3 regions of the Ruegeria sp. AB11 genome follow, and region 1 is predicted to be linked to each of the others. Evidence: riboswitches for the same ligand, from Rfam matches in the RefSeq annotation. Region 1 holds a riboswitch; each other region holds the start of a gene.
The links. Region 1 has a riboswitch for cobalamin ahead of ACR3EJ_RS22260 (DUF4198 domain-containing protein). Riboswitches for the same ligand answer to the same signal wherever they lie in the genome.
Positions count from the first base shown of each region.

Region 1 (6,706 bases):
CATCAGCAACAGCCCGATCGAAACTGAAAGCGCGATCAACAACGAGGGGATTGAACTTAGTGCAACGGTGACGACGGCAAAGAGACATGTGACTACGATACGCATCCGCGGATCCAAATCCGCGATCACCCCGTAGGGCTCAATCCCACCTGCCTCGGCCAGAGTTTTGGCCTGGGGTTCCAGCGCATGTGCCATCAGGCGACCAACTTGCGACGTGCGGCGAAATAGAACCCGACACCAAAGAGACCAACGATATACCCGATGCCCCCCAAAATACTTTGCATATCGTTATGTTCGCGATAGGCGGCAATTTCTCGGCGCAAGGGGCGAGTTTCGTCGCGCACCACTTTAGCGATCGCGGCGCGTTCTTGATCGGACAGAGACGCAACCATCACGGTTCCAACGCTTGCAACAGTCGTCGGCTGAGCACCGATCTCCGCAACCTCAGCGGCAACTCCCATGATTTCGGCCACCTCGTTTGCGGACATGGTCACTTCAGCCACATGGCCCGCGCCAAGATCGGCCTTGAAGGTATGCGCAACAGGTTTTGTGGGGATATACAAAAAGAACCCGTCTCCATCGGTAACGGTGTGACCTAGTTCAGCACCATCGGGGCCGTAGACGAAAACTTCCTGGTCGCTTGCCATATCGCCATTGGAGAACCCCAGCTCACCCTCGATCACTTCGCCAGCGGGGAAAACCCCCGCGATGACCTTGTGTGCGAGGGCCGAAATCGGTGTGAGCATCAGCGTGGCAATAACAACCAGTTGTTTCATGTTAAAATCGCCTTTTCGAACAGTTCCGGTTTCACCTTGCGCGCCAACATCACGGCAAACCCCGTAAGCATGGCTTCTATGCCCATAACCGGTATATGGGCGAAAAACACCAGCTTAGCCGCAGGCAGGAACGCGTCACCGGACATCGCCAGTGAAATGGCAACAAACGCGGTTGTGGCTGCGATTGAGAACGCCCCCCCGATACCGCCCCAAATCGCCCCCTGAATGGCCGAGCCTCGGGCGATGAGGCGGCCAAAGATCATCCAGGTCAGTACCGCCGGAAGGGCAATATTCAGCGTATTGATCCCCAAAACGGTCAGTCCACCAAATCCAAAGAAAACAGCCTGTAGCAGTAGCCCGACAAACAAGGCCGGAAAGGCGGCCCAACCGAGTAAAAGCCCTGCCAGGCCGTTCAGGATCAGATGCACAGAAGATGGGCCAATCGGCACATGAATCAGCGAAGCAACGAAGAAACTGGCTGACAGAACGCCCGCTGTGGGAATGCGATCCAGATCCAGCGACCTCAGCCCCATTGCAATCCCGCCTGCAGCAGCGATCGCACCGCCGATTACGACAGGGTTCGAAAGAGCACCATCTACAATGTGCATAAGGATTTACTCCAGATCCCAGGCGCGGATCCAGATCACGGCATCCTGGCTCAGCTCTTTACCTTCATGCTCGGTTTTCGGACCAGAGCCCAGAGCAGCGAAACCCCAGTAACCGGCCTTGGGTACACCAAAACTGAAATAGCCATTCTCGTCCGAAATCGCTACCAGCGCACCACCTGGCAGCGGTGACACTGTCGGTGCAGCGGCGCCCGTGCCTTTCAGGTCAGGGGCGGCGGCGATGAATTCGATCTCAATCTCGACCCCTGCAACTGGTTTGCCCTCGCTCAGCACGCGACCCGTGAAAGTTGAGCCCGCAATTATGTTGTAGGGCTTGTTCAGCGGCAGGATTTCTGTTGCCAGACCTTGTGGCTGATCCCAGTCGGTGGGCAGTTCATTTCGGTTCAGATAGGCCTTGGTGATCTGCTGGATATAAATATCCTCAGATTCTTCGTAGTAGGGCGCAGCAACGGTCACCACCACATAGTCGCCCGAACGCTTCACCGGGACCGAGCCTTTGAACGCCTTGGCGCTGTTGTCTGGGCCGTCAAATGTGGTTTCTTCCAATGTGTCCAGCAGATCGGTTTTACTGCCGTTGTGGATCACATAGAATTCTTCCGGTTTTTCAAGCGTCATCACATGACCGGCTTCAAACGGGTGCCAGAATATCAGCTTTACCGGCACATCACCGGGTCGCTCGATCATCGTGTTTTCTGTGTATTCCAGTAGGAAATGAGCGCTCGCAAACGTAGGCATCACTGCAGCAGCTGCGGCTGCCAAAAACAATTTCTTCAAAACTCAGTCCTTCTCAGGTCGCGCCTTCCCCGGCACATATTTGGTTTTGACTTGGGGAGGGCCCGCGTCCGTTCGTCGACCGAGACAAACGGATACAGCGCACACCCCGTCGCCGACAATGAGCACCCTTTCCGAGGGCGCGTGTTCGGCAGGTCTCCTGACTTGCGGGTCAAAGCGCTATGCTGGCCTTCCCGGGATATCCCAGTGGCATTGTCAGCCGCGCTCGCCGCTTACAGTTGCGGGGGCAGTTGCAGATTTGGCGCGAAGAGCACCGCACTACATTCCCTATTGCTTCCAGGGGAATCCCCCGGAACCGAACATGGCGTGTTCATGCCAGAACATGCAAAGCGCGGTCAACAATCGTTTCCGTCACTAAGCAGGCCATTTGCGAAATTAGAGTACCCACATCCGCTCGATCAGTATCGGATCGATCCTGACAGCTTCATCACAGCCGTATTACAGCCATCTTATCTTGCGTCATGTCATGCATGGTGTAGCCGATACCGCCGGTGTTGTACCCTGATTGACGGCGACCCGCGAATGGCATCCAGTCGACCCGAAAAGCAGTATGATCGTTCACCATGACGGCCGTGGCGTCCAAATACCGCACGGCATGCATTGCTGTATCCAGGGATTTGGTAAAGACCGACGCCTGAAATGCAAAAGGAAGAGCGTTTGCAGCGTCGTATGCAGCACTAAGATCATCATATTCATAAACACAAACAATCGGCCCGAAGATTTCGGAGGTGGACACGTTCGCATCAGCGGGTGGGTTTAGAAGGACAGTCGGTGCATAGGTCGTTCGGCCCAGCCGATTACCTCCTGTCATTACGCGGGCACCTCCCGCAACCGCTTCGTCTACCCATTGTTCTACTCGATCAACTTCACCCGGACGGATCAGTGGCCCACATTCCACGCTGGCGTCACAGGCATCACCCACCTTCAGCGCTGAGGCGGCTTCTGCCAACTTTCGAGCGACCGTCTCCGCCATCCCTGATGGAGCAAAAACACGCTGAACCGAGACACAAACCTGACCGGAATGATAAAATCCACCCTTGGTCAACAAGGGGATCATGGCATCAATGTCGGCTGTCTCATCGATGATAACTGGCGCCGCTCCGCCGTGCTCCAACGCGCATCGCGTCCCCGGCGCCAGCTTCGAGCGCAGCATCCACCCGACACGTGCCGATCCGATAAAAGAAAAGAATCCGACACGCGCGTCCGTGATCATCCGTTCAGCTACATCATTTTGGCAAATCGCCAGATGGCACCACTCCTTTGGCAGTCCAGCCTCATACAGGATGTCGACAAATGCTTCGCATGACAGTGGTGTATCAAGCGCCGGTTTGATGAGGACCGGGCATCCAGTGGCCACAGCCGGGGCCACCTGATGTACGATCAAGTTCAACGGATGGTTAAACGCGCTTGCGGCAACCACAACGCCTATGGGTTCACGCTGTGTAAAGGCAATCCGACCCGATCCTGCTGCTGTCAGATCCATCGGTATTTCCCGGCCCGCCATCTGCCCGATTTCATGGATACACAGTTCGACACCATCAATAGCACGTGCCACTTCGATGCGCGCGTCAATCAAGGGTTTGCCACCTTCGCTGGCGATCAGCATCGCAAGGTCTTCCGCGCGGCCGGACATGATCCGGGCTGCATTCTTCAGAACCTCAATCCGCCTGTAAGCAGGCAACCAAGTGCCCCGATCACGGTGCAGACCGTAAGCCACGTTCAGCATCACATTGATATCGTTCCAGTTTTTAACCTCGACACTACCGATTTTCTCAAGATCAAACGGGTTCAGAACTTCAACAACATTACTCATATCAGACAGACCTTCGCCGCAAGCTCATCAATGAGGACACGTTGGTTTTCACTGTAATCGACCGGCAAGTCGATCAGATGCACACCACCTGCTTCAAACGCTTTTTCAAATGTAGGCACCAGATCTTCTGTCCATTCAACCCGATGACCCGCAGCACCATAGCTGTTGGCGTATTGCACAAAATCAGGATTCTTGAATTCCAATCCCCAATCATCAAACCCCGCATGCGACTGCTTCCAACGGATCATTCCGTACGAGCTGTCATTCAGAACAGTAACAACCAGATTGAGGCCAAGACGAACGGCGGTTTCAATCTCCTGGCTGTTCATCATGAACCCTCCGTCACCGCAAATGGCCATGACCCTGCGTTCGGGATATAGCTTTGCTGCCATCATGGCCGAAGGTAAACCTGCCCCCATGGTGGCAAGCGCGTTGTCCAGCAGAACCGTGTTGGGTTGATAGGCCTGGTAGTTTCTGGCGTACCAAATTTTGTAGATACCGTTGTCCAAAGCGATGATATCGCAATCCCCCATGACTTTGCGTGTGTCAGCTACAAACCGCTGGGGGATGACCGGAAAGCGCGGATCATCAGCGCCTTCTGATGTGTGTAGATCGGTCTCGTTTTTGACCCGCTGGAAGTAACTGCGGTCAAATTCCAAAGGTTCTTGCAGGAACTCACCCAATTTGGAGATGGATTGCGCCAGATCACCAACCACTTCAACTTGAGGGAAATAAACCTGATCGACCTGCGCGGCCTTGTAGTTAACATGGATCACTTTGGTGCCGCCCTCTTCCATAAAGAACGGCGGTTTTTCCACAACATCGTGACCCACATTGATGATCAGATCAGCGCGTTCGATGGCGCAGTGCAGATAATCACCATCCGACAGAGCGGCTGTGCCCAAAAACAGTTCGGACCGCTCATCCACGACACCCTTACCCATCTGAGTATTGAAAAATGGAATCTGAGTATCGTTCACGAACTTGCTCAGTGCGCTGCGGGCGTGTTTTCGGTTCGCCCCGGCCCCCAAAAGCAAAAGCGGCATCCTGGCAGCGCTGATCATCTCAGCCGCTTCGGTCAGAACTGCATCACCGGCCACGGCATAGTGACGCTGATGCGGTTCAAGAACATGCTCAGAAGTCTCTTCGGCTGCAATGTCTTCCGGAAGTTCCAACAAAACCGCGCCGGGGCGTTCCTCTTGCGCGACACGAAAGGCTTCACGGATCAATGAGGGGATAGTGTTGCCGTGTACAATCTGTTTGGACATTTTACAGATCGGATCGAACAGCCCAACAATATCGACAATCTGAAACTGGCCCTGTTTCGACTTCTTGATGGGTTTCTGCCCCGTGATCATGATCAGCGGCATACCACCCAGATGAGCATAGGCCGCTGGCGTAGCAAAGTTCGTAGCCCCCGGCCCCAGCGTCGCCATGCAGACTCCGGCCTTACCCGTCAGACGTCCATAGGTCGCAGCCATGAAAGCCGCTCCTTGTTCGTGACGCGTGAGAACCAACTCTATTTTTGAGGTTCTCAGAGATTCCAGAACATCCAGGTTCTCTTCTCCCGGAACAGCAAAGATGTACTCAACACCCTCCGCCTCAAGCGCTGCGACCAGCAGATCAGAAGCTTTGTTAATTGGCGATACGATTTGGTCATTGGTAGACATGTAATCTCCTGATTTCACGACAGATCGGTGAGCTTGGGGTGGCCACAAAACTAAATGTACCACCATTTTGAATGAGGTTAAGGTCCATCGATTAACCACCGGCTTGCAATCGCTATCGCTTGGGAAACAGCTTGTCCTCAGAATTGGGTTCCGCGCTTATCGACTAACAATCGCAACTGAGTGGCCTTTCGCTCCCTGCTCCACTGTCTGCAATGGGCAATACGCAAAATGAACCACTCCAATGGAGTGCAGATCACGCGTCGACCCGAGCGGAACAGTTGAAGAAACATTTTTGTCGGCGCACCCAATCCCTGAATGCTCTGACTGATTGAGGGGCGTTTCCGCACGATCCTGAACAAAGATATATTGCCAAAATAACCCGCACAAACGCTCAAAAACGAGACAACACCGGGCGACCACGGGAAAATTACGCCACATGGCCCTGTCGAATTGGGTGATTACCCAGACGTGAATCACAATGAGCCAAAGAACTGCAAGGCCAACGAGAGAACTGGATAGCTGCAACATGTTCTTTGGCTCGTTCTTGGTTCGACTTAGGCCCAGCCTAGGTGCGCTGCAATCAAGTCGATGGCTGAATATTCAAACTAGATTGGAACTGGAACGTCCATAATCCAGCACAGAGCTCATCACGTATTGGTGAAGTGATATCTACGCGGTAACAAAATGAGCGCGGAGACAGAACAGCGTAATCCGTCAGTCTCGAAACACCCTTTCCTTTACGCGTATGACTGGCTTCGTCAGATACTCCAGCATTGTTTTTGGTTCGGACAGCATATTAACTTGAGCAACCATACCCGGTATCACGCCCAGATTCTGCCCATCCGCATCCGCCAACGCTCCAACCAGCCATATCTCCAGGACATAGACCGACGTTTCTTCATCCGGGGCAAGTACCGTACCCGCACCGATGCGCGTTACCCGCCCGTCCAGTGCACCATAGCGTGAAGCGTCATATGCCGTAATACGCACCTTCACCTCCAGATCAGATCGAATAAAGGCAATGTCATC
Region 1 covers NZ_JBQFJO010000002.1:590,254-596,959, reverse strand. Annotated here, with positions in the region: gene cbiQ (cobalt ECF transporter T component CbiQ) at 1-195, opposite strand, end outside; gene ACR3EJ_RS22270 (cobalt ABC transporter permease) at 195-776, opposite strand; gene cbiM (cobalt transporter CbiM) at 773-1,384, opposite strand; gene ACR3EJ_RS22260 (DUF4198 domain-containing protein) at 1,391-2,176, opposite strand; cobalamin riboswitch at 2,307-2,509, opposite strand; gene ACR3EJ_RS22255 (aldehyde dehydrogenase family protein) at 2,622-4,007, opposite strand; gene ACR3EJ_RS22250 (acetolactate synthase large subunit) at 4,004-5,677, opposite strand; partial or broken gene ACR3EJ_RS22245 (beta-barrel domain-containing protein) at 6,392-6,706, opposite strand, start outside.

Region 2 (6,706 bases), on a different contig from region 1:
GTCCAGCCCAGAGCCGCCAAAAGTTACCTGTTCTGCGCGTTTCATGCCTGTCATTCCTGTATTTGCGCAAAGGGCTGCCATGTCTTGACCACCGGTGCAACGGGGTATTCACAGATCAATATTTCTTGCGCCGTCGAAAGACCGCAGCAATGCCTCGGAATTTGCACTAAATACAACTCATAGTGAAGTTTGCGTTACACAATCATCCAGAAGTAAAAATATTGAAAGCCGAAGTTTTCCCGCCTCAAAATCGAGATTTCAAAGGTCGCGCGCACCTTCGGATCCTGGCGACCTCTGATCTTCATATGCACATGACGTCATACGACTATTATGCCGATCACCCCGATCCTGATGTCGGCCTCGCCCGCACCGCAAGCATGATCCGGGTCGCCCAAGAACAGGCGGAACGCAACGGGGCGCTGGTTTTGCTATTCGACAATGGCGATAGCCTGCAAGGTACCCCGTTTGGCGACTGGGCGGCCGAAGCCATGCCAGCCCAACACCCTTTGCCCAAGGCGTTCAATATCCTGGGGTATGATGCAGTCGGATTGGGCAACCACGATTTTGGATTTGGACTAAAGTTCATCAATCGCATCGCAGGTCAGTTCGAGTGTCCGGTTGTTTGCAGCAACATGAAAAGCAATACCCCCGAACAGGGCTGGGTGTCCCAAGCAATTCTGCAGCGCACAATCAGTATCGGAGGAGAAGATGTTCCTATTAGCATAGGTGTCCTTTCTGTCCTGCCACCTCAGACCGCCCGGTGGGAGGCGCATATGCTGCGGGATGACGTACAAATTGCCGACATCCTAACCGCAGCACAACGTACAGCAGCAGAACTGCGCAAAGATGGATGCGATTTGGTCGTCGCGCTGGCTCATTCAGGCCTCGGTTCGGCAGAGGCACAGCCAGAACTGGAAAATGCCGTTATTCCGCTTGCGGCCCTGACAGGCATTGATGCAATCGTTGCTGGCCATACACACCTGACTCTGCCGGGCGCGGCGCATATCGGTTTGAAACATGTCGACAGCAATCGCGGACTTGTAAATGGCAAACCGGTGGTGATGCCGGGTTGGGCAGGCTCACACCTCGGCCTCATTGATTTGACACTGGGTCGAGACATTGACGGCTGGCACATCGTTAAGAGCGAAGCCGAATTACGCGCAGTCAATCCCGCAAAATCGCCGGTGACCGATTGTCCCGAGTTGGCACAGTTGTTTGCCCAAGGCCACACAGCAACACGCGCCCGCGCAGCCAAGTCCGTCGGCAATGTCCCACACCCTTTACACAGCTATTTTTCGTTCTGCGCCCCTGATCGTGGGTTGGCGCTTATCGCAACCGCTCAAGCTGCAGCGCTTCGGCCGTACCTATTGAATACCGAATGGGCAGACCATCCCGTCCTGTCAGCCGCCGCCCCGACCAAATTCGGAGGCCGCGCAGGCACTCGATTTTATACCGATGTCCCGGCGGGAAGTATCTCGGTACGCAATGTGGCTGATCTGTGCGTGTTTCCAAACGAGTTGCGCGCCACTTTGATCACCGGGGAACAGGTTCGTGACTGGCTTGAGATGTCCGCCGGACTGTTCAATCAGCTTTCGCTGAATGATCCCGCCAACCTCATCGATCCTCTGCGGGCGGGGTATTACTTTGATGTACTGCATGGCGTGACCTGCCGGTTCGACCTGTCTCGACCCGCTCGTTTCGATGCAACCGGACGGATCACAGATCCTGGCCATAGCCGCGTTCGCGATCTTACATTCGAAGGGCTGCCTGTCGCCGCCAATCAAAAGTTTGTTGTTGCACTCAACAATTATCGCGCCAGCGGGGGCGGTCATTTTCCTGTCGACTTTCAAGCAGATCAGATCAAGCTGCCGTCGCTGCGCATTCACGAAATCCTGTGCGATTACATCGCGGGAAGATCGCCCGTAGACCCATTGGAACAAGCTCCTCAACCGTTTTCTTTTGTGCCGAGCCGAAGCCGTGGAGCAATTCTGACAACCGGTCCCGGCGCGGACAAATACCTGGAAGAATTGGCGGATTATGATCCCCAGATACTGCCCCGTGATACCGATGGGTTTATGCGTATTCATCTGACCTTCTGACGGGTTGCCATTTTACAGCCGGAGGCCTATATCGATGTTCGAGAGGTTGGCGCGGGCGAGCGCCTCGCCAACCTGGTCAGGTCCGGAAGGAAGCAGCCACAACGAGCCCCGCTTGGGTCGATGTCCAACCTCTCACTTTGAACCCATTAGCCGTAGGAGGGCGTTTATGATTGTAGCAATGACCCTTCGGGCAGACCGGTTCTGATTCTTTTTTCCAGCTGACTGCCTGAATACCTCACCTGCGAATGCGCGTTCGCCATTCGACAGGATTGTTGTTTCTTATCACAGGCAGACACATGTCACTTTCCTTATCGGACCTCGGATGGTCCTCTCACTTTGCAGCTCAGCATGCGGCTAAGCCGTCTCTTCTCCCCTTTCGCATCGCAGCCGTTCACCGGGATCGGTTGATCGGGTTGAGTCCAGAAGGCGAGACTCCCCTACTCTGTCCAGACCAACCAACTGGTGCTTTTGCCGTCGGAGATTGGGTGCTGACCGATGAAAACAAACGCATACGCAGTGTTCTGGAACGGCGCAGCCTGCTGCAGCGCCGGGCTGCGGGCACAGGCGTCGCAGCACAGTTAATCGCGGCCAATGTGGATGTGCTGTTCATCGTCAGTTCCTGCAATGCCGACTTCAATCTGCCCCGACTAGAGCGCTATCTTGCGCTGGCCCATCAGGCAGGCAGCTATCCGGTGATCGTTCTGACCAAGTCGGACACCTGCGACAACGCAATTGCTTATGTCGAACAGGCCCAGTCACTGGCCCCGTTTCTGACAGTTTTGGCCGTAAATGCCTTGGATCAGTCCGATATCGAACAGGTCCTGTCGTGGTGCCCGAAAGGACAGACCAGCACCCTGGTCGGATCTTCTGGCGTTGGCAAGACGACACTCGCCAACGGGATGACTGGACAGGATCAAGCCACCGCAGGCATTCGCGAAGATGATGCGCGTGGCAGGCACACAACAACAGCGCGTGCGCTACATCGAATGAGCAACGGAGGTTGGTTGATCGATACACCCGGCATGCGTGCGTTACGCCTGTTGGACGCGCAAGAGGGTGTGGACGAGGTGTTCTCTGATATCTCGGACCTGAGCATGAACTGTCGATTCTCAGATTGTCAGCACAACACCGAGCCCGGCTGTGCGATACAGGCTGCAATCGAAACCGGGGCACTTGATCCCGCACGGCTGGACCGATGGCGCAAGCTGCGTCGCGAAGATCAGCACAATTCGGCTTCGGTGGCGCAGGCACGCGCACGCGATAAAGCGTTTGGAAAAATGGTGCGCAGCGTGATGCACGAGAAAAAATCCCGCAAGGGACTGTGACCTTTCTGGGCACCGGTTACCGGTGCCCAGCATTTCGGGCGATCAACCTGGGCCAGACGGCAGCGTTTCGCCGGGCAAACGCGCCGATATGGCCGACTTCGGATAACCCGAATTCACTTGCCGAAAGCAGATGGCACCGCACACCTGAACCATAGAGATCGGCAAGCCGCCAAACCGCCTCAGGGGGCACAACCTGATCATCCTCAAAGGCGAATATGTCAACTTGCTTGCCCATGTCGGCCCAGCGGTTTGCCGGCAACGTGTCTCCGATTTCGGGTACATAGCTTTGGGGCGCTGTGCACCATTTGCGCCATTGCCAGTAAACTCGGGATGGCAGATTTGTTCCAAAACCCAAAGCCTTTCCGGGCAAATACCCGAGCGCATGCACCGCCAGGGGCGCATGACCGTACCAGAACAACGTCGCCAAAGCGCGGTAAGGCCAAGGATGATCCTTCAGCGTTACCAGGCCGGAACAGACACAGATCATCCTGTCGATCTGATCGATATCGGGTTGGACCGGACCAAACATCCCGCCCAAAGAATGCCCAATACTCCAAAGCTTGGCCTGTGGAAACCTCCGCCGCATTTCGGTCCGTGCAGCCGGAATGTCGATCAGCGCCCAATCCGCCATGGTGACACGCGATTGCTTTTGTGAGCCTGTCAGAGAGTGACCAAAATCCCTGTAATCATAGGTAAGGCAGGCCATGCCGTGCGCTTCTGCGAGCCATCTTGCGAAATGCTGGTAGTAATCTCTGGGCACACCGGTTGCGCCGTTGATCACAACAACTTTGTCCGGTTCTTCGACTGGGTGATAGAGCCGTGCCGACAGTATTGCCGGGCCGGACTGAAACTGAATGTCCTCGGTGACAACCGCTTGCTGTGTGTCCAACATGGTGCCCTCTGAAATCAACTGAACCGATCAGTTCACCCAAGGCGCGCCGAGTCAAGGTTGACGTGGCTGGACCGCGCGTCACATGCCATCATCAATCTTCTTGACTCCCGAACGATTGTACCGCTAGCGATGACGTGATGGTTCTCGCGCCCAACCGGGCCGGGATGAAAAGGGAACACGGTGCGGTTCTGCGCGGATAAAACCGAAACGAACCCAGTCCGAGACTGCCCCCGCAACTGTAAGCGGAGAGTGATGTCGAAATGCCACTGGCCTTGAAGGTCGGGAAGGTCGGCAAAGCAATGACCCGCAAGTCAGGAGACCTGCCATCAAATCGAAACTGAAACTCGGGCGGGGTGTCCGGGCAGGGCAAGACCGCATGCATGCTGTCCCTCCTGATTGATGCCCCTGCCCTGCGCGGAGGGCGCATGAATGATCTGGAAGACCAACACGCATAAATTCTCGGCAACAATTTGCCAACGGACCGGGAAAAACTGCCCCGCTTTGGCACGACTGGCACGGGCACTGGCCACTTCGGTTGGAAAAGCTGGCCCCACGACCACCGCAGGATTCGGAATCGAAGGAAGCTGCGATTTGACTCATTGTGCCAGTGGGTGCACCGCCCGATTTCGCTCCGGTCCCGAAGAAACCCGAGTGTTCTGTGATGCCGATTCAGACGTCGCGATCGACCATCTGGACAGCTATGCAGATCTGATGTTTGGCACGGACTCGCGCCCCATCCCTGCAGGCACCTTGTCCCGACCGCCGTGCGCAATGCTGGAAGTGTTAACCCTGAGCGGAAACACTCGGGCGCGGGCTGAATACCGTCCGTCGGCCTGATCGCTATTCGGCTACCAAAACACTGGCAGGCGCAGTCGCCCAGCGCAGCTGCGCGTCAGTTTCAACTGCACATGGGCGCAACGCTCGCAATCTTTTCAATGCCTCGTCCGGGTGCTCTCCACACTCGACCATCAAGCGCAATACAGCCATACCAGAGCGGCCACATCCGCCTTTGCAGTGGATTAGTACTCGGCCTCCACCCGATAATGCGTGGCGAGCGGACTCGCTGGCATCCACCCAGCGCATATCAATGTCGTCGGAAGGTATACCGTAATCCTCGACTGGCAGATGAACCCAGCGACAAGCACGGCTGCGAACATCGGCCCCAAAATTCCTGGCGCCATCAAGGATCATCTCGACCTCGGTAGTCATCGACAGTATAAGGCCGGGCTTCCATCCGGTAACCGCATCAAGATCACCGGAATAGTCTCCTCCTCGCCCTGGCATTGAAGTTAACGCAAGCGTGCCCCCGCCCACTTGAAGTGCATGGATAACAATCTGAGACATTCTACGCTCCCCCCCGAAACGCTGATCAGAAAATCTTTCTGGCTGGTCTTAGACTGTACGATATTAACCGCGTCGGCCGGCAATCCAAAATGAAAATCCTCGCGGCTTGCTGTGGACGCGGACAGCGGGGCCCTCTACGCTGCGGCATAACTCGAATCCGACAGAGCAGACATGACCGATACGCCAAGCCCCGCCTACCAGGTTCTTGCCCGCAAATACCGTCCTGAAACATTTGCCGATCTGGTCGGTCAGGACGCGATGGTACGCACGCTGAAAAACGCGTTCGAGGCGGACCGGATCGCTCAGGCCTTTATCATGACCGGCATCCGTGGCACCGGTAAAACAACCACAGCCCGGATCATCGCGAAGGGGATGAATTGCATCGGGCCTGATGGCGAAGGTAAACCCACCACCGAACCCTGCGGTCAGTGCGAGCATTGCGTGGCCATCATGGAAGGCCGCCACGTCGATGTGATGGAGATGGACGCCGCCAGCCGGACTGGTGTGAACGACATCCGTGAAATCATCGACAGTGTCCGCTACCGTGCCGCCAGCGCACGCTACAAGATTTACATTATCGACGAGGTCCACATGCTATCGACCAGCGCTTTCAACGCGCTGCTCAAGACGCTTGAGGAACCACCCGAGCATGTGAAATTCATCTTCGCCACGACCGAGATCCGCAAGGTCCCGGTCACGGTTTTGTCGCGCTGCCAACGTTTCGATCTGAGGCGGATCGAACCCGAAGATATGATCGGCCTGTTGCGCAAGATCGCTGAATCCGAGAATGCGCAGATCGCCGATGACGCATTGGCGCTAATCACCCGAGCCGCCGAAGGATCCGCCCGTGACGCAACCTCGCTGTTGGATCAGGCGATTTCGCACGGTGCGGGTGAAACCAGCGCAGATCAGGTGCGCGCCATGCTCGGGTTGGCGGATCGGGGTCGAGTGCTGGATCTGATGGACATGATCCTGCGCGGTGATGCGGCCAGTGCTTTGACCGAACTTAGCGGACAATATGCAGAAGGTGCTGATCCTCTGGCTGT
Region 2 covers NZ_JBQFJO010000001.1:1,292,627-1,299,332, reverse strand. Annotated here, with positions in the region: gene nudC (NAD(+) diphosphatase) at 1-45, opposite strand, end outside; gene ACR3EJ_RS06645 (bifunctional 2',3'-cyclic-nucleotide 2'-phosphodiesterase/3'-nucleotidase) at 183-2,099, shown strand; RNA gene ffs (signal recognition particle sRNA small type) at 2,139-2,237, shown strand; gene rsgA (ribosome small subunit-dependent GTPase A) at 2,396-3,424, shown strand; gene ACR3EJ_RS06630 (alpha/beta hydrolase family protein) at 3,441-4,316, opposite strand; cobalamin riboswitch at 4,438-4,658, shown strand; gene ACR3EJ_RS06625 (hypothetical protein) at 4,746-5,153, shown strand; gene ACR3EJ_RS06620 (protein-tyrosine phosphatase family protein) at 5,157-5,660, opposite strand; gene ACR3EJ_RS06615 (DNA polymerase III subunit gamma/tau) at 5,832-6,706, shown strand, end outside.
Region 2: another riboswitch for cobalamin. It lies ahead of ACR3EJ_RS06625 (hypothetical protein); the one in region 1 lies ahead of ACR3EJ_RS22260 (DUF4198 domain-containing protein).

Region 3 (6,706 bases), on a different contig from region 1:
GGCAGCACGTCTGAGCGCCCGCGATAGGGAGAGCCTGAAGGTCCGGCTTCGATTCGTTTGCCAGCTAGCGCATCGACCAGAGCATTGCGCTCAGCTTGGGCAGAAGGCGCGGGGTTGAAATCACCCGTCACATCTGGAACCCGTCCAAAGATGTGCAGGCCGTCGCCGAACTGACTTTCCTTGATATCGCAGACAAATCGATCAATGCGCGTGATCGCCTCGGCGATGCAGGTGGCCTGATCGAGGCCAAGGTCGCTTGCCAGCCCAATGGCCTGGGCCTCGTCGCGGATATCTTCCTGTAACCGGTCACGGCGCTTGGGGTCCAGACCGTCCGCGTTCGAGAACTCATCCAGCAGTGCTTCCAGCCGAACCATGCGATCCGGCGTACCACTTTCTTTCATCGGGGGCGGGATATGGCCCAGCGTAACTGCACCGATCCGGCGCTTGGCCTGCGCAGCTTCGCCGGGGTCATTGACGATGAACGGGTAGATCACCGGGAGTTTACCGATCAACGCCTCGGGCCAGCATTCATTGCATAAAGCGACCGATTTACCTGGCAGCCATTCCAGCGTGCCATGGGCACCAATATGGATCAAAGCATCCGCGCCTATCCCTTTGCGTAGCCAAAGGTAAAAGGCGACGTAGCTGTGCCGAGGGGTGCGCGAAAGGTCATGATAGTCATCCTCGCGCAGTTCTGGCATGCCGCGTTCTGGCTGCAGCGCAACCACAGCGTTGCCACGCCGAAGGGCCGTGAAATGGAATGCTCCATCTGCGAACGCTGGATCGTCCTCGGGGTCTCCCCAGACCGCCTGCAGATCGGCGCGCAATTGATCGGGTAGCTCTGCATGCGCAATCAGGTAGTCCTGCAATGACCATGAAATCCGGGCGCCCAGCAGGGTTTCGGCAATCGGCTCGGCCGGTGCGGTTGCATATCCCTCATTCTGAAGATCGGTCAGCATCGCTTCGGCTGAAGCAAGCGCATCAAGGCCAACTGCATGCGCCATCTGCCAGTCCTTACCCGGGTAAGTCGACAGAACCAGCGCCGGTATTTGATCCGAACTGGGCTTTTCGTGCAGGTCCAGCCAGCCAGAGACCCGATCGATGACAGCTTCGATCCGGTCAGGTTCGGGCTGGTGGGCAAAACGCGAATATTCCAGATAAGGATCGCGCTTGCCCGGTTCTTTGAACGACACGATGCCCGCGTTAATCCGCCCGTCGACCTCGGGCAGCACCACATGCATGGCGAGGTCAGCAGGCGAAAGCCCGCGTTCCGCTTCTGCCCAGGCTTTGCGGCGCGAGGTCGCGAGGGCGACCTGAAAGACGGGCACATTGGCAGCATCCAAGGGTGAAGTGCCTGATGCGCCCTTGCCCGAAAAGGAGGTGGCATTGATGATCGCTGAAGGTTTCAGCGCCACGATCGTCTCACGCAACCAGTCAGCGGCGGTTGGCGCTTTGAGCGACGGGGCGAACAGGCCAATGGCCTCGAATCCACGCGATCTCACACTGCGGATCAAAGCCGCGATCGGGGCAGTGTCGGCAGAGGTCAGGTAGGCCCGATAAAACGTGACAATAATGCGTTTTGCATCGCCCGAAAAAGCTGTGTCCGCCGGTATCACGCCACGATCCGGGCACCAGGCGCCGTAATCCGGTATGGTCTTTGCCCCCATCACCGGACCGGCATATAGTCCCGCCGCCAGCGCCATCTGTGCGAGCGCGGCCTGTGCCGCAACCTCTCCGCCGGTATCACACAGATGCGCCAAGCGCCGCAGGGTTGAGACGGGCAGGGTGGAGTACTCATCCAGCCGCGTATCCTCGCGCCCGTCCGCAGGCAGGACAGCCAATGCGATCCCCTTGGCCTGTGCCAGTGCCAGAACCTGCTGCAAGCCGTAAGACCAATATGGCACGCCGCCAATCAGGCGGATCAAGATGCCTTTGGCCCCCTCGAGCGTCTGTTCAACATATGTGTCGACTGACAGGGGATGTTTTAGAGCTGTCAGGTTGGCCAACCGCAGGGTTGGCATGCGCCCGTCTGGCCCGCCACCGCGATGCCAGCCCGCCGCGAAAGCGCCAAGGTCACTGTCAGAAAATGACAGCACCACCAAGTCCGCCGGGCTCTGGCCCAGATCGGTTGGGGTCTCGGTTTCCTCTAACCCGTGGCTTTCGCGGAAGACGACGTGCATGAATCTTACTCGGCGGCCTCGGTCACACCCACAAGGATATCACGGATTTCGGCCTCTTTGATATCATCATGCTCGGCGATGACCACAAGGCGCGAGCGGCGCTCTTCACCAGGTTCCCACGGGCGGTCATACTGATGACGTACCCGCGAGCCGACGGCCTGTACCAGCAGGCGCATGGGCTTGCCCTGAACCGCGGCATAGCCTTTGACGCGCAGGATGTTCAGTTCCTTTGCCAGGCGTTCGATCTTGGCGACCAGATCCAGCGGATCAGTCTGTTCCGGCAGTTCGAGGATGATGCTTTCAAAATCGTCATGCTCGTGATCGTGATGACCATCATGATGGCTGGGACGCGCTTCCATGTCGTCCTCGGCGGCAGCTTCAAGGCCCAAGACAACGCGCACGTCCACGACACCTTCGGCGACTTCGACGACGGGTAGGGGGCGAGGGGCTTCGGCCGCGATGACCTCTTTGGCTTTGGCGACACCTTCGGGACCGGCCAGATCCGGCTTGGTCAGCAGGATGATGTCGGCGCAAGAGATCTGATCTTCAAACACCTCCGATAGTGGAGTCTCGTGGTCGATCGACTCATCGGCAAGGCGCTGGGCATCTACCGCTTCGACATTGGGTGCAAACCGACCAGCGGCAACCGCTTCGGCATCGGCCAAAGCGATCACGCCGTCGACTGTGATTTTCGAGCGAATGTCTGGCCAGTCGAACGCTTTGAGCAGCGGCTTAGGCAGAGCCAGGCCCGAGGTTTCGATCAGAATGTGATCGGGGCGCGGCTCCAAGGCCATAAGCGCTTCGATCGTGGGAATGAAATCGTCGGCCACAGTGCAGCAGATGCAGCCATTGGCCAGTTCCATGATGTTTTCTGCTGGGCAATCCGGGATTGCGCAGGATTTCAGGATATCGCCATCGACACCCACATCGCCGAACTCATTGACTACAACAGCCAAGCGCTTGCCTTGCGGGTTCTGCATCAAATGCTTGACCAGCGTCGTTTTGCCCGAGCCCAGAAAGCCGGTGATCACGGTGACGGGCAGTTTTTCGAGATTGCTCATTTCAGCGCTCCAATCGGGGGAATACGGGCCGCGCAATTCTTGCGGAAGTGTTCGGGGCGTTCACGCCATTTGACCAGCCCGTCCTCGGTCTGAAGGTACTTGGTGGCACCTTCAATGATGGTTTCGACGTGATCGGTTTCGCTCAGATGCTCATAGACGAATGTCCATCGATCAGGTCCACCACGCAGCACGATAGAACAGCCCTCATCGCAGTTTGAAAGGCATTCTACTGCTTTCAAGGTGATGCCCTCGGGCAGGGTGGCCTGTTCAAGCGCTTTGTGCAGCAATGTGCCGGGGCGTTGGGCGTCGTCTTCGACGGGTAGGCCGCGACGACAGGTGGTGCAGACCAGCAGTTCGACCGGTGTGGTGTCGGTCATGTCTCTCATCCCCCCAAATCCTCTTCGTGGGGGACGGGGTTTCATGCGGGCTGATTAAAGCCCCACACCGGAACACCCCGTCCGGTTTCATCTTCGGGCGTTGGCAGGTCTCCCGGCTTGCGGATGTCAGAGCGGTGCTCTGTCGGATGTCCCGCCTTCCCGGCATTCGCCAGTGGCTTGGGCACCCTCTCCGGTCACGGTCGCGGGGGCGGCTGCGTTTGACGGAAAATCCGCTGACGCATTCCCTTTTCATCTGCTGCTGCAGACACCAACACTTGGCTCTTGGGACAGCATCACCCCCCTTGTCAAGCGAGTCTCGCTCAACTGTGCGTACAGGGGCAAAAAAGCGACCTCTGAGGGTCGCTGGACGGCATGACTTAGGTCAACAGGCGTGTTCGCATGTGCATCGAAAGACGAACAGGGAGAGCGTCATATGAAAGTAGGCTTCATCGGGCTGGGAAACGTGGGCGGAAAATTGTCGGGCTCGCTGCTGCGCAATGGGATTGACCTGACCGTTCATGACCTCAACCCTGATCTTGTGTCTGGTTTTGTCGCGCAGGGTGCGAAGGCAGCTGAAAGCCCCGCCCAATTGATGCGTGATTGTGACGCCGTGATTACCTGTCTGCCATCTCCTGCCGCCTCGGACGCGGTAATGCAGGAGATGCTGTCCGAAGTGACATCCGGTAAGATCTGGATGGAAATGTCCACCACCGACGAAGCGGAAGTAAAACGATTGGGTGCTTCGGTGATCGAACGTGGGGGGGCTGCAGTCGATTGCCCGGTATCGGGCGGATGTCATCGGGCGGCTACGGGCAATATTTCGATCTTCGCAGGCTGCGATCGAGAAACATTTGAGCGCATTCTGCCGTTCCTGACGACGATGGGGCGCCGCGTTTTGCACACAGGCGATTTGGGATCGGCCTCAGTGTTGAAGGTGCTGACAAACTATTTGGCAACCGCAAATCTGATCACTTGCGCCGAGGCTTTGGTGACCGCAAAGGCCGCAGGGATGGATCTTGGCACGACCTATGAGGCGATCAAAATTTCGTCGGGCACATCATTTGTGCACGAAACGGAAAGCCAAGTGATTCTGAATGGGTCCCGCGATATTTCATTCACCATGGATCTGGTCAAAAAGGACATCGGTCTGTTTCAGGAGGTCGCCGACCGCGCCGGGGTGCCGCTGGAGATAAACCCGGTGATGATCAAGATTTTTGAGGACGGGATCTCTCGCTATGGAGAGAGAGAGCTATCTCCCAACATCATCAGGCGGCTGGAGGATGCGACCGGGCTTGAGATTCGGGCACCGGGATTTCCAGCCGAGATGCTGGACGATGAGCCAGAAAAGCCGGGCTATGAGGTGATCCCGCAATATCGACGGAGTGCTTGAGGTCAAGATAAAGAGATTACTTGATTTTGATGAAGGCCCTTCAACTCTTTGGTTCTTTGTGATGTGTTGAGCTCTGGCGTTGCAAGAATTAAGCACATTAATTGGAGTTGATTGCCTGGTTGCAGCGATCGGTTTTGGATTGGGAACCACTCGACTTGGAAGTAGCTTTCATTGATCAGATGGATAACACTCTGACAATTGATCCAGAGGCCACGAACCCGATTCAATTTGCGATGCAGTTTCAGAGAGTTGGCCCCGCTTCGGAGGAACGTTGCGCTATGCATAGCTTAGCAACTCGGACATGAAAGTGATCTTTGCATATCGCATCGGCCAGAAAACAATGGGTGGCAAGGCGATGCGTGTTGACCAGTTGGCTGCAATGGCGCGCGCGCATTTATCGGAGCGATACACATTCGAAGTCGTGTTGGCTCCCAAAGCCTCTCGGGTACATGCGTGTCAGCGATTTGTAGACTCCTGCAGGGACGCAATTGTGATTTTTCACAAAAGTGCTGCATCAAATTTGGGGCAGGAGTTTAGAGCGTCCTTGAAGAAAGTCGCGGCAGGCATTTGCGTTGATCATCTGGATGTCATTGCCGGGCAACTGGAAGCCGGTTTTGTGGACGTCCATATCGCTGCTTCGTATCAGGGTGAGCGTAGCTTGTGCCAGGGATTGCCCGCGCTTGATCCGACTCCGGGTGTTCAGGTGCGCCATCTGAGGCATCATGCGGATCCGCGACTCGTTCCGGAATCTGCACCCAAGGCGGAATTCAATTTGGGTTATTTCGGACTGCTTGATAACGTTGTCTTGCCGCCCGCTCTGGCAGAGCAGTCAGTAGTGCCCGGTTATAACGGTAAAGGTGATGTGGAGGCCTTCATCGCAAGACTATCAGAGGCAAACTTTCACATTTGCACGCGTGACCCGAGCCCTGTTCTCACTCGCGGAGTGTTGTCCTCTAAGCCCTTCACTAAGGGTTTCAACGCAGCTGTTATTGGGGCAAATGTGTTGGTAAATCGGCAGGTTCACGATGCCGAATATTATCTGGGTGCAGATTACCCTTACTTTGTGAAAAGCACTGACAGCGCGGCTATTGTCGAAGGAGTTGAGCGTGCGTCCGCAGAATTTGGTGGAGAGCAATGGCGAATAGCGCAGGCCCGAATGTCTGATTTGGCCCGGCAAGTAGCACCCGCAGAAGTCACCGGCGAATTGGACAAAATCCTAAGGCTATTCTAATTAGATCAACAATAGTCCGAGAATGGCACAGGCAAGAGTTTAACTTATGGCAAACGAGACCTTTCTCATCGTGACGACGATGAAGAACGAAGGGCCATTTATGATCGATTGGGTGGCTTACAACCGCGCAATCGGGTTCAATGATATCCTGATCTACACCAACGACTGTTCTGATGGCACAGATGTCATCGGTGATCGGATGCAGACCTTAGGCTGGGCGCATCATGAGCGCAACAAGGTCGGACCACGCGCTGCGCCCCAGAACCGGGCTTTTACCCGATCTCGCAGTCATCCAAGCTATCAGTCCGCAAATTGGATTATGAGCCTGGATGTGGATGAATACATCAATATCCGTTTGCCTGAAGGCAATGTTCAGTCACTTGTAGAGGCAAGCGGTGAAGCTGATGCAATATCGATCTGTTGGCGTATGTTCGGAAATGCCGGCTTAAACGACTTTGTCGATCAAC
Region 3 covers NZ_JBQFJO010000001.1:3,124,730-3,131,435, reverse strand. Annotated here, with positions in the region: gene cobN (cobaltochelatase subunit CobN) at 1-2,180, opposite strand, end outside; gene cobW (cobalamin biosynthesis protein CobW) at 2,186-3,241, opposite strand; gene ACR3EJ_RS15655 (DUF1636 family protein) at 3,238-3,618, opposite strand; cobalamin riboswitch at 3,704-3,906, opposite strand; gene ACR3EJ_RS15650 (NAD(P)-dependent oxidoreductase) at 4,052-5,008, shown strand; gene ACR3EJ_RS15645 (hypothetical protein) at 5,310-6,239, shown strand; gene ACR3EJ_RS15640 (glycosyltransferase family 2 protein) at 6,286-6,706, shown strand, end outside.
Region 3: another riboswitch for cobalamin. It lies ahead of ACR3EJ_RS15655 (DUF1636 family protein); the one in region 1 lies ahead of ACR3EJ_RS22260 (DUF4198 domain-containing protein).